2 regions of the Roseococcus sp. genome follow, and region 1 is predicted to be linked to the other one. Evidence: riboswitches for the same ligand, from Rfam matches in the RefSeq annotation. Region 1 holds a riboswitch; the other holds the start of a gene.
The links. Region 1 has a riboswitch for cobalamin ahead of metE (5-methyltetrahydropteroyltriglutamate--homocysteine S-methyltransferase). Riboswitches for the same ligand answer to the same signal wherever they lie in the genome.
Positions count from the first base shown of each region.

Region 2: another riboswitch for cobalamin. It lies ahead of ACO057_RS07395 (TonB-dependent receptor plug domain-containing protein); the one in region 1 lies ahead of metE (5-methyltetrahydropteroyltriglutamate--homocysteine S-methyltransferase).

Region 1 covers NZ_CBDDFJ010000036.1:23,542-28,993, reverse strand. Annotated here, with positions in the region: gene ACO057_RS17530 (amidase) at 37-1,389, shown strand; cobalamin riboswitch at 1,467-1,663, shown strand; gene metE (5-methyltetrahydropteroyltriglutamate--homocysteine S-methyltransferase) at 1,787-4,114, shown strand; gene ACO057_RS17520 (ABC transporter substrate-binding protein) at 4,378-5,364, shown strand; gene ACO057_RS17515 (ABC transporter permease) at 5,379-5,452, shown strand, end outside.
Region 2 covers NZ_CBDDFJ010000017.1:184,092-189,543, reverse strand. Annotated here, with positions in the region: gene ACO057_RS07400 (copper chaperone PCu(A)C) at 1-855, shown strand, start outside; gene ACO057_RS07395 (TonB-dependent receptor plug domain-containing protein) at 913-2,862, opposite strand; cobalamin riboswitch at 3,094-3,325, opposite strand; gene ACO057_RS07390 (alpha-hydroxy acid oxidase) at 3,409-4,455, opposite strand; gene ACO057_RS07385 (TonB-dependent receptor) at 4,678-5,452, shown strand, end outside.

The sequences.
Region 1 (5,452 bases):
GCATAGTCGCACCCGCAAGCTTTCGCAGGACGACCCATGCCCCGCCACGCCTTCCCCACGATCGCCGATGCCGCCGAGGCCCTGGAACGCGGCAGCGTCACCGCCGCCGCGCTGGTCGAGGATGCTCTCGCCCGCATGGATCACGGCGAAGGGCCGAGGGTCTTCACCGAGATCCACGCCAAATCCGCCCGGGATTCGGCGCTGGCCATGGATCAGCTTCGCCTGGTCGGCCGCGCGCCGAGCCGCTTCGCCGGCATCCCGATCACCATCAAGGACCTCTTCGACGAGGCTGGTCATGTCAGCCGCGCCGGCTCCGTGGCGCGGGACGGGGCGGCCCCCGCCCTGGCGACCGCGCCCGTGGTGGCGCGGCTGCAGCGCCAGGGCTTCGTGGTGCTCGGCCGGACCAATATGACGGAATTCGCGTTTTCGGGCCTCGGCGTGAACCCGCATTACGGCACGCCGAAATCGGCCTGGGACCGCGAGACGGGCCGGCTGCCCGGCGGCTCCTCCTCGGGCGCGGGCGTGGCGGCGGCGGATGGCATGGGCTTCGGCGGGTTGGGCACCGACACGGGTGGCTCCTGCCGCATCCCGGCGGCGCTGAACGGCGTGGTCGGCTTCAAGCCGACGGCGCGGCGCGTGCCGATCGACGGCGTGGTACCGCTCTCCGTCTCGCTGGACTCGGTGGGCCCGCTGGCCCGCTCCGTGGCCTGCTGCCATGTGCTGGACGCCTTCATCTCCGGTGCGGATGATGCGCCGGCCCTGCCGGAAATCAGCCTCGCCGGCCTGCGCTTCGGCGTGCTGCACAATATCGTCGAGGACGGCATGGAGGGTGAGGTCGCGCGGCCCTATGCCCGGGCGCTCGCTTTGCTGGAGCAGGCCGGGGCGACACTGGTCGACCTTACCTTGCCCGAACTCGAGCGCCTGCCGCAGATCAATGCGAAGGGCGGGCTGACGGCATCGGAGGCCTATGCCTGGCACCAGGCGCTGATCGCCAGCGACGGACCGCGCTACGACCCGCTGATCCTGAAGCGGATCATGCGCGGGGAGAAGATGAGCGCGGCGGACTACCTGGCCGCGGTGCAGGGCCGCGCGGAGGTCATCGCGGCGACCGCCGCCCGGACGGCGCCCTTCGACGCGGTGATCTGCCCGACGGTGCCGCTGGCGCCGCCGCCCATCGCCGCCGTGGCGGAGGAGAGCGAGTACAATCGCATCAACCTGCTGCTGCTGCGCAACACCTCCATCGCGAACGCCCTCGACCGATGCGCGATCAGCCTGCCCTGCCACCTTCCGGGCGAAGCTCCCGCCGGGCTCATGCTGATGGGCGAAGCCATGGGGGATGCGCGACTCTTCGCGATTTCGGCGGCCGTGGAACGCATCCTGGACGTCTAGAAAAGAAAATGCCCCCGCTCGATATTGGGATATAAGCATTTCTTTATCAGGCGGTTGACAGACGCTGCTGGACGGAGGATTTTCCGCCCCATCGAGGTTCTGCGCGCCCGCTTGCGCGCAGCTAAGAGGGAAGCCGGTGCGATGCCGGCGCTGCCCCCGCAACTGTCAGCGGCGAGCGACTGTCCAATCACGTCACTGGGGCCCCGGCCCTGGGAAGACAGGACCGTCGCGGCGACCCGTGAGCCAGGAGACCTGCCTCGACAGATAACGTCCTCCGGCGGGGTGCCCGGTCAGGTCGCGCGCAAGCTGCGACGGGCTGCTTCTTGACTGGATCGCACCCGCGCGGAGGCTAGCACGTGCCCCGTCAAACCTCGCCATAAACTAGGTAGAGGTTGCCATGACAGTCACCGTCGCCACCCTCGGCTTCCCCCGCATGGGACCGAAGCGTGAGCTCAAGGTCGCGCTGGAATCCTATTGGGCTGGCACGACCGAGGCCGAAGCACTTCTTTCCGTCGCGAGCGACCTGCGCGCGCAGAACTGGAAACGCCAGCGCGATCTCGGCGCCAACGTCATCCCCTCCAACGATTTCTCCGTCTATGACCATGTGCTGGACACGACCGCCATGGTCGGCGCGGTGCCTGCAATCTATGGCTGGACGGATCGGCAGGTCGGCCTCGAAACCTACTTCGCCATGGCGCGCGGCTCGCGCACCGGCAGCGCGGCGGCCGAAAGCTGCTGCACCGGTCATGGGCCCGCCCATGGCGGCAACGGCGCCCCCGCCGCTGAGATGACCAAGTGGTTCGATACGAACTACCATTACCTCGTGCCCGAATTCACCCCGGAGCAGACCTTCCGGCTGGCCTCGACCAAGGCGCTCGACCACTACCTGGCGGCCAAGGCCCTCGGCATCGAAACGCGGCCCGTCCTGGTCGGCCCGGTGACCTATCTGCTGCTCGGCAAGGCCAAGGGCGAGGCCTTCGATCCGCTGACGCTGCTTCCCCGCTTGCTCCCGGTCTATGTCGAGGTGCTGCAGTCGCTGGCCCGCGCCGGCGCCAGGTGGGTGCAGATCGACGAGCCGGCTTTGGTCATGGACCTCTCCGACGCCGCGCGCGCCGCCTATGCCGGGGCCTATGCCGCCCTCTCGACGGCGGCCCTCGGCCTGCGGGTGATGTTGACGACCTATTTCGGCGCGCTGTCCGACAATCTCGACACGGTCCTCTCCCTGCCGGTCCATGGCTTGCATATCGATCTCGTCCGCGCGCCGGAGCAGCTCCTCCCCGTCCTGGATGGCGCGCGGCCGGATCTGATGCTGTCGCTCGGCGTGATCGACGGGCGCAATGTGTGGAAGGCGGACCTGAACGCCATTCTCGACCGCATCGAGCCCGTCGTCGCCGCCGGTCGCGACGTCATCCTGGCCCCCTCCTGCTCCCTGCTGCATGCACCGATCGACCTGGCCCGCGAGGCCGCCATGGATCCGCAGGTGAAGGACTGGCTGGCCTTCGCTCTCCAGAAGATCGCGGAGCTGGCCACGCTCGCGAAGGCGCTCAACGAGGGCCGCGCTTCCGTGCGCGACCAGCTGGATGCCTCGACCGCCTCCGTCGCCTCGCGCCGAAGCTCCGCGCGGATCCACAATCCGGCGGTGCAGGCCCGCGCGGCGCAGCGGGATCCGGCGCTGTCGCAGCGCGCCTCGGCCTTTGAGGCGCGACGCGGCCTGCAGCGGCGGAAGCTCGGGCTGCCCAGCTATCCCACCACGACGATCGGCTCCTTCCCGCAGACCGACGAGGTGCGCAAGGCGCGTGCCGACCATGACCGCGGTCTTCTCGCCGACGTGGCCTACGAAACCTTCCTGCGCAGGCAGACGGCGCTGACGATCGGCTGGCAGGAAGCCGTGGGTCTCGACGTGCTGGTGCATGGCGAGTTCGAGCGCAACGACATGGTGCAGTATTTCGGCGAGCAGCTCTCCGGGTTCGTCTTCACGAAATACGCCTGGGTGCAGTCCTATGGCTCACGCTGCGTCCGCCCGCCGATCATCTATGGCGACGTCGCGCGGCCGAAGCCGATGACCGTCGAATGGTGGCGCTATGCGCAGTCGCTCACCGAACGCCCGATGAAGGGCATGCTCACCGGCCCCGTGACGATCCTGAACTGGTCCTTCGTGCGCGACGACCAGCCGCGCGCGGCGACCTGCCGTCAGCTCGCCTTCGCCATTCGCGACGAGGTGATGGACCTGGAGACCGCGGGGGCCGCCATCATCCAGATCGACGAGGCCGCCCTGCGCGAGGGCCTGCCCCTGCGCAAGGGCGACTGGGGCGACTACCTCGACTGGGCGGTGGAGTGCTTCCGCATCACGGCCTCGGGCGTGGCGGATGCGACGCAGATCCACACCCACATGTGCTACTCGGAATTCAACGACATCATCGCCTCGATCGGCGCGATGGATGCGGATGTCATTTCCATCGAAACCGCGCGCTCGAAGATGGAGCTGCTCGATGCCTTCGCCGGTTATCGCTATCCGGCGGAGATCGGACCTGGCGTCTATGACATTCATTCGCCGCGCGTGCCCAGCGTCAGCGAGATGACGGAGCTGCTGACGGCCGCGGCCGCGCGCCTGCCGGCGGATCAGCTCTGGGTGAATCCCGATTGCGGGCTCAAGACCCGCAAATGGCCGGAAGTCCGGCTGGCCATCGAGAACATGGTGAGCGCCGCACGAGCCGCGCGTGTTTAGCCTTACGGAACGTTCCGGCCATGCGTGGATCAGGCAAATCCACGCGTTTGCGCTCGCTTCTTGCTTTGGCCGGGAAGTGAATATAACGACAACGACGGATAGCCCCAGCAAGAGGGCCGAGAGAAAAGTCCAGAGTTCCGCCGGGACAGGCCGCCAGCGGCCCCGCAAGCGAGGCGGGTGCAGCACCTGCCCGCGAGCCCCCGGACCTGCCATCCGATCCATACCGAACAACCCGGCGAAGAGCCTGGGCGAGGGAAAATGACATGACCAATGCAACCGCCTCACAGCCCGGCTTTCCTGTATCGCGCCGCACGCTCGCGGTCGGCCTCGCCGGTGCAGGCCTCGCCAGCCCCGCGCTCGCGCAGACGCGGCCGCTCATTCGTGTCGGCGTGCCGACCAAGGCCTATTGGCCGACCATCATCGCCCTCGCCGCGGAGCAGCAGCGCTTCTTCGAGAAGGAGGGCTTCCGGGTCGAGACCACGGTCTATCGCGGCGGCGCCGAATGCTTCGAGGCTCTGGCCGCCGGCGCCACCGACCTGATCCTGGATCCGCCCGCGCTGGTCGCGGCGGGCATCAAGCGCGGCTTCGGCTCCAAGCTCGTGACCGCCGGCGCACTGGCCTATTACGGCTGGCACCTCATGGTCCGCACGGACTCGCCGATCCGGGACGTCTCGGAGCTTGCCGGAAAGAAGCTCGGAATCACCTCGCGCGGCTCGGGCTCGGACCTGCTGGCGCAATGGACCGAAACGGACAAGCGCATCACGACCACGCGCGTGCCGGTCGGCGGCGGCGGTCTCGTGCCCAATCTGCGCTCGCGCAACATCGATGCGGCGGTGATCTATTCGCCGCTCAGCTTCCAGCTGATCCGCGCGAACCAGGCCCGCAGCCTGATCGATTTCGGCACCGCCATCCCGCAGCACACCACCGCGGGCTGGATCGTCAGCGACCGCATGATCCGCGACACGCCCCAGGCGGTGCAGGGCGGCGTCAACGCGATCTATGGCGGCCTGGGCTGGCTGCGCGCCAATCGCGAGGCGGCGATCACGCTGATCTCCACCAACAACGAGATCCCGCCCGAGATCGCGGCCATCGAATATGAGGAGACGATCCTCAAGCTCTCCGTCGACGGCGCGATAGACCCCGCCCAGGTCGCCTTCTCGCTGGAGCTCGCGCGGCTCAGCGGCATGACCGATATGGCGCCGGTCGAAGAGGTCTTCACGACCCGCTTTGCCCCCGTCCCGACCCGCTGATGTCAAAAACGGCCATGTGGGCCGGGCGTCTGCTCCTGCTGGGGCTGGCGCTCGGCCTGTGGGAGGCGCTGCCGCGCCTGGGATGGGT
Region 2 (5,452 bases), on a different contig from region 1:
AAGCTCCTCGCCGTCCTCCTCGCCGCCACGGCCACGCCGGCCGCGGCGCATGTCGTCCTCAGTCCCACGCAGGCGCAGCCGGCCAGCTACACGCGGCTCGCTCTGGGTGTCGGCCATGGCTGCGGCGGCGCCGCGACCACGGCCATCGAAGTGGCGCTGCCCCCGGGCATGACCGTCGCGCGGCCCATGCCCAAGCCAGGCTGGGAGATCGCCATCGAGCCCGGCGCCTCCATCGCCTGGCGCGGCGGCTCGCTGCCGGATGCCCATTACGACGAGTTCGTGATGATGGTCCGCACGCCCGATCGCGGCGGCGAGGCCCTGGCCTTCCCGGTGACGCAGCGCTGCGGCGAGACGGTCGCGGCCTGGACGCAGCTGGCGGTCGAGGGCGAACCGCGCCCGCGCTTCCCCGCGCCCATGCTGCAGCTCGCCCAGGCGCCGGCAGCTTCGGGGGCGGTGACCGTCGGTCCGATAGCGGTGGAAGGCGGCTGGACGCGCGCGGCGGGGCAGGGCGCGCAGGGCGCGGGCTTCTTCAGCATCCGCAACACCGGCGCGCAGGCCGATACCCTGGTCGCGGCGAGTTCGCCCGCGGCGGCGCGGGTGGAACTGCATACCAGCCTGCGCGAGGGCGATGTGATGCGGATGCGTCCGGTCGAGAGCATCCCGCTTCCCGCCGGCGGCAGCGTGGCGCTGGCGCCGGGTGGGCTGCACATGATGCTGATCGGCCTGACGCGCCCGCTCGTGGTGGGCCAGACCATTCCGGTCAGCCTGCGCTTCGAGCGCGCGGGCCAGGTGACAGTGAACCTGACGGTCCAGGCCGCCGGGGCCCGCGCCCCGGCGCAGGGCCACCAGCACTGAACGGTTCGAAAATCTTCGCGGGAAGCCCGGGCACGACCCGGGCTTCCTCGCGACGGATCAGAAGCTGACCCGCACGCCGCCGAAGCCGCCGATCCCAGGCGGCTGGAAGCCATAGACCTCCTGGTACCGCTGGTCGAAGGCGTTCTCCACCCGGCCGAAGACCTCGACCTGCGGCGTCACCCGGTAGGAAACCGCGATCCGCGCCAAAGTGTAGGGCGAAAGGGTTCGCCGCCCGCCGCCCGCTCCGAAGAAGCTGTCCTGCGTCGTACCGTTATAGACGAGCCCGAAGTTGACCCGCATCGCCTCGACCGGCCGCAGCGTGACGTTGAGCGAGGCGGCGTTGCGCGGCCGGCGCACGAGCTGGAGCCCGTTCTGCGACGGCGTGACGGAGGAGACGATGTTGCTGTCCGTCAGGGTGTAGCTGGCCACGATGCTGGCCCATCGCGTCGGCTCCAGCCGCGCCGTAAGCTCGACGCCCTGCGCCTCGTTCTCGCCGATATTGTTGAGGCGGAAAGGGAAGACGCCGGTGTTGAAGGCGATGAAGTCCTTCACGCGGTTGTTGAAATAGGTCGCGCCCAGGAGGATGCGGCGATTGAGGAATTCCTGGTCCACGCCGAGTTCCCAGCCACGCGTCCGCTCCGGGCGCAGGTTCGGGTTCGGGACGAAGGAGGCCGAGGGAACGAAATACATCTCGCTGAAGGAGGGCGGCGCGAAGCCCGTGCCGTAGGTGGCGCGGAACTTGGTGCCCCAGGACGGGATCCGATAGGCCCCGGTGAAGCGATAGGTGGTCGCGCCGCCGAAGAAATCGTTCTCGTCGTGCCGGACGCCGCCGGTCAGGGTCAGCCGATCGAAGAGGTCGATCTGCTGCTGGGCCCAGACGCCGGTGTTCTGCACATCCGGCGCGACGAAGCGCTGCAGCGACCCGTAGAGGAGCTGGCGGTTGCCCTCGCGCTGCCAGTCGACGCCGAAGGTCGTCACCGCATTGGGGATGATGCGGATATTGGTCTGATACTCGGTGCGGAGCCGATCCGTGCTGGTGCGGCTCAGCAACTGGCTCGCCAGCCGGCTCTCACGCTCGAAGGAGCCGCCCGAGACGGTGAAGATATTCTCCATGCGGCCGTCGAAGAGATTCAGGAACGCCGTTCCCCGGCCGACCGTGCTGCGGTAGCGGAAATTATCCAGCGTATCGATGGCCAGGCCCGTGACGTAGTCCTGCCCGTCGGTATCGCCGCGGCTGCCCGTGTGGCGGAAGCTGCCTTCGAAGCGGAGATTGTCGTTCACGCGCAGCCCCGCGCGGCCGCCCACGGTGTAGTTGCGATAGCCGTCGTTCTCGCGCCCCCCGGGGGCCGTGACCGTCCCCGCCGAGGCGAGGCGCCCGCCATAGAGGTTGTAGTCGTAGCGCTCGCCTCCGCCGGAGATACCCGCCCGCAGATTGGTCGTCCCGAAGCTGCCGCCCTCGATGGAGGCATTGACGCGCGGAGGCCCCGCCTCGCCACGGCGGGTGGTGATGCTGATCACGCCGCCTGCCGCATCGGCGCCATAGACCATCGATTGCGGGCCGCGCAGGACCTCGATGCGCTCGATCTCATTGGTCGTGAGCTGGGTGATGTCGAACTCGTTGTCGTTCGGGTCGTTCATCTTCACGCCGTCGAGCAGGACGAGCGTGTGATTGCCCTCGCCGCCGCGAATGCGAACCTGGCCCGGGCCGCTGCGCTGGCCGTTCTGATTGACGGAGAGGCCGGGCACTTCGCGCAGCGCGTCGATGACCTGGGTGATCTGCCGTTCGCGCAGTTCCTCACCCGTGATGATCGTGACCGAGCTGCCGACCTGCGAGAGGGGCACGGGCGTGCGCGTCTCGATCACGGTGAGTTCGGGCAGCGGCACGATGTTGGACGCGACCGGGGCGGACGCAGCCGGGGTGGACGGTGTCGGGTCGGATGAGGTTTGGGCGGCCGCGATCTGGGTGGTGCCCAGGAGCATGGCAAGGAGGTAGCGGGTCTTCGGCATGGCCGCGGACTTTCGATTCTTGGGGGATGTCATGGCGTGTCGCCGGAGAAGCGCTTGAAGCTTGGCGGCCCCGGAGGGCCTGGCCGTCGTCCGGATCACAGAAGGATGAAGAGGGGCCCCGAGCGGCCCAGGGCATCGCCGAAGCGCGCCGGAATCGGAGGCGGGAAAGCCGTCATCGCGTCACCTGTCCCCGGAGCGCCCCGCCCGGATCGTCGTGGGTTACGACGGCCCTGCAGCGCATCGGCAAGGGCAGGTCTCCTGGCTCGCGGGTCGTCGACATTGGCCCGACCTTCCCGCGGCTCTCGCCGTAGTGGCCCGCCTTTCGGCGGAAGGGCCAGCGTCTCACCGCTGACAGTTGCGGGGGCAGCTGCCGACTTGCCCGGAACGGAGGATGATCCCCCCGGCGGACGCACGGCATTCCCTTTTCACCCACTCGCGCGGGACCATTGCGCCGGCAGTATTAGAAAATACCGTCCGGCCGATCAATGCCGCAGGGTCGATCGCGCGATGTGCGGGGCGCGCTGCGGCCGGAAAGCCACAGGCGCATCATTCCCAGATCACCGACCGGTCGATCGCTTCCAGATTGGCGCATCCCGTCAGCGTCATCGCGATTTCGAGTTCCGTGCGCAGGATCTTCACGACATGCGCCACGCCGACGGGGCCGCCCACCGCCAGGCCGTAGATATAGGGCCGCCCGATCAGCACCGCCTTGGCGCCGAGGGCGAGCGCCTTCAGCACGTCGCTGCCGCGGCGGATGCCGCCATCCATGAGGATCGGGACGCGCCCGGCCACCACCTCGGCGATGCGCGGCAGGGCCTCGATACTGGCCGGCGCGGTGTCGAGCGCGCGGCCGCCGTGGTTGGAGACGATGATCCCGTCCACGCCCTCCGCGATGGCGCGGGCGGCGTCGGCGGGGGACATGATGCCCTTCAGCAGCAGCGGCAGCCGCGTGATCGAGCGCAGCCAGGCGATGTCCTTCCAGGTCGCCGCGCCGGCGAGCAGGCCGCGGAACACCTCGCTCTCATGCGGCTCCGCCCTGGGCGGGGGCGGGGGGATCATGCCCTGGAGGTTCACCGCCTCGACCCCGGGCGGCAACCCGAAGCCCGCGCGCTGCTCGCGGTTGCGCAAGGTGACGGGGGCGTCGACGGTGAGGACGAGAGCGCGATAGCCGGCCTGTTCCGCGCGTGTGACGAGCGATTGAGTAAATATCCGGTCATACTGAAGATACAATTGGAACCAGAGCGGGGAGGTCGCCTGCCGCGCGATCTGCTCGATCGGAACGCTCGCGCTGGTGCTGACGACCATGCCCGCGCGGATGGCGCTGGCTCCGAAGGCGGTGGCCAGTTCGCCATCGGGATGGACCAGGCGGTGAAAAGCCACCGGCGCGAGAAAAATCGGATGCTCGAATGAATCGCCGAAAAGGGTCAGGCGGGTATGTGCGCCGGACATATCGGTCATGACTCGGCCTTGGAGCCGAAGCCGCTCGAAAGCCTCGCGATTCGCCCGCAGCGTTCGTTCGTCGGCCGTTCCGGTGGAGATATAGGCCCAGGCATTCTCGCCCATGCGCTCACGCGCATGCGGCTCATAATCCATCAGGGTCAGGGTCCCTGCCGGGATGGGCGGCGCTTGGAAGATCGGTCGTCTCCTTGGATCGTGGCGAGCCTAAACTCCAGGCGACGAAGCCACAAATGAGTGTTGCGCTGATGACACGCTGGCGCCGTCACCGGCCGTTCGGAACCGTAATAATCTGACGCATGTGATTGCTGAAATTTTAAATTGAAAATAGGAGGCATTCTCAACTTGAGGATTGCCCACATGTCGCAGCGTGCGATCTTGCACTGCACGGTCTCCCAGATTGCCGTCACCGCGAGCCTCGCGGTTGTTCTCTCTGTCGGCGCCCAGGCCCAGACCACCGCCCAGGCCCAGACCACCGCCCAGGCCCAGACCACCGCCCAGGCCCTCGCTGCCCAGGCCCCCGCTGCCGTTCCGACGACGGTGGAAGCCGCTTCCGGCATTACCTTGCCGACCATGGACGTTTCCGGCCAGTTGCCGGCCAATACGCTGCAGCGGCCGACCGGCCTCACGCGGCTGCCCGGAACCGTCCAGAGCACGCCCCAGGTCATCAACATGATTCCGCGCGAAATCCTGGAACAGCAGGGCGTCACCAGCCTCGACCAGGCGCTGCGCAACGTCCCCGGCATCACCTCCTCGATCGGCGAAGGCAATGGCGGCGTCAGCGGCGACCAGTTCCGCATCCGCGGCTTCTCCGCGCAGAACGACGTCTATGTCGACGGCATGCGCGACTTCGGCACCTATACGCGCGACGCCTTCAATTTCGACAGCGTCGCCGTCCTGAAGGGGCCCTCGGCCACGACCTTCGGCCAGCAGACCATCGGCGGGGCGATCAACATCCAGACCCGCACGGCCCAGCTCGGCAATTTCATGAGCGGCACGGTCTCGGGCGGCACGGGCGGCATGGCGCGCGGCAACTTCGACATCAACCGCCAGATCGGCGAGACCTCGGCCGTTCGCCTGAACATCCTCGGCCACACCAACCGCGTCATCGGTCGTGACTCGGTCAGCTCCGACC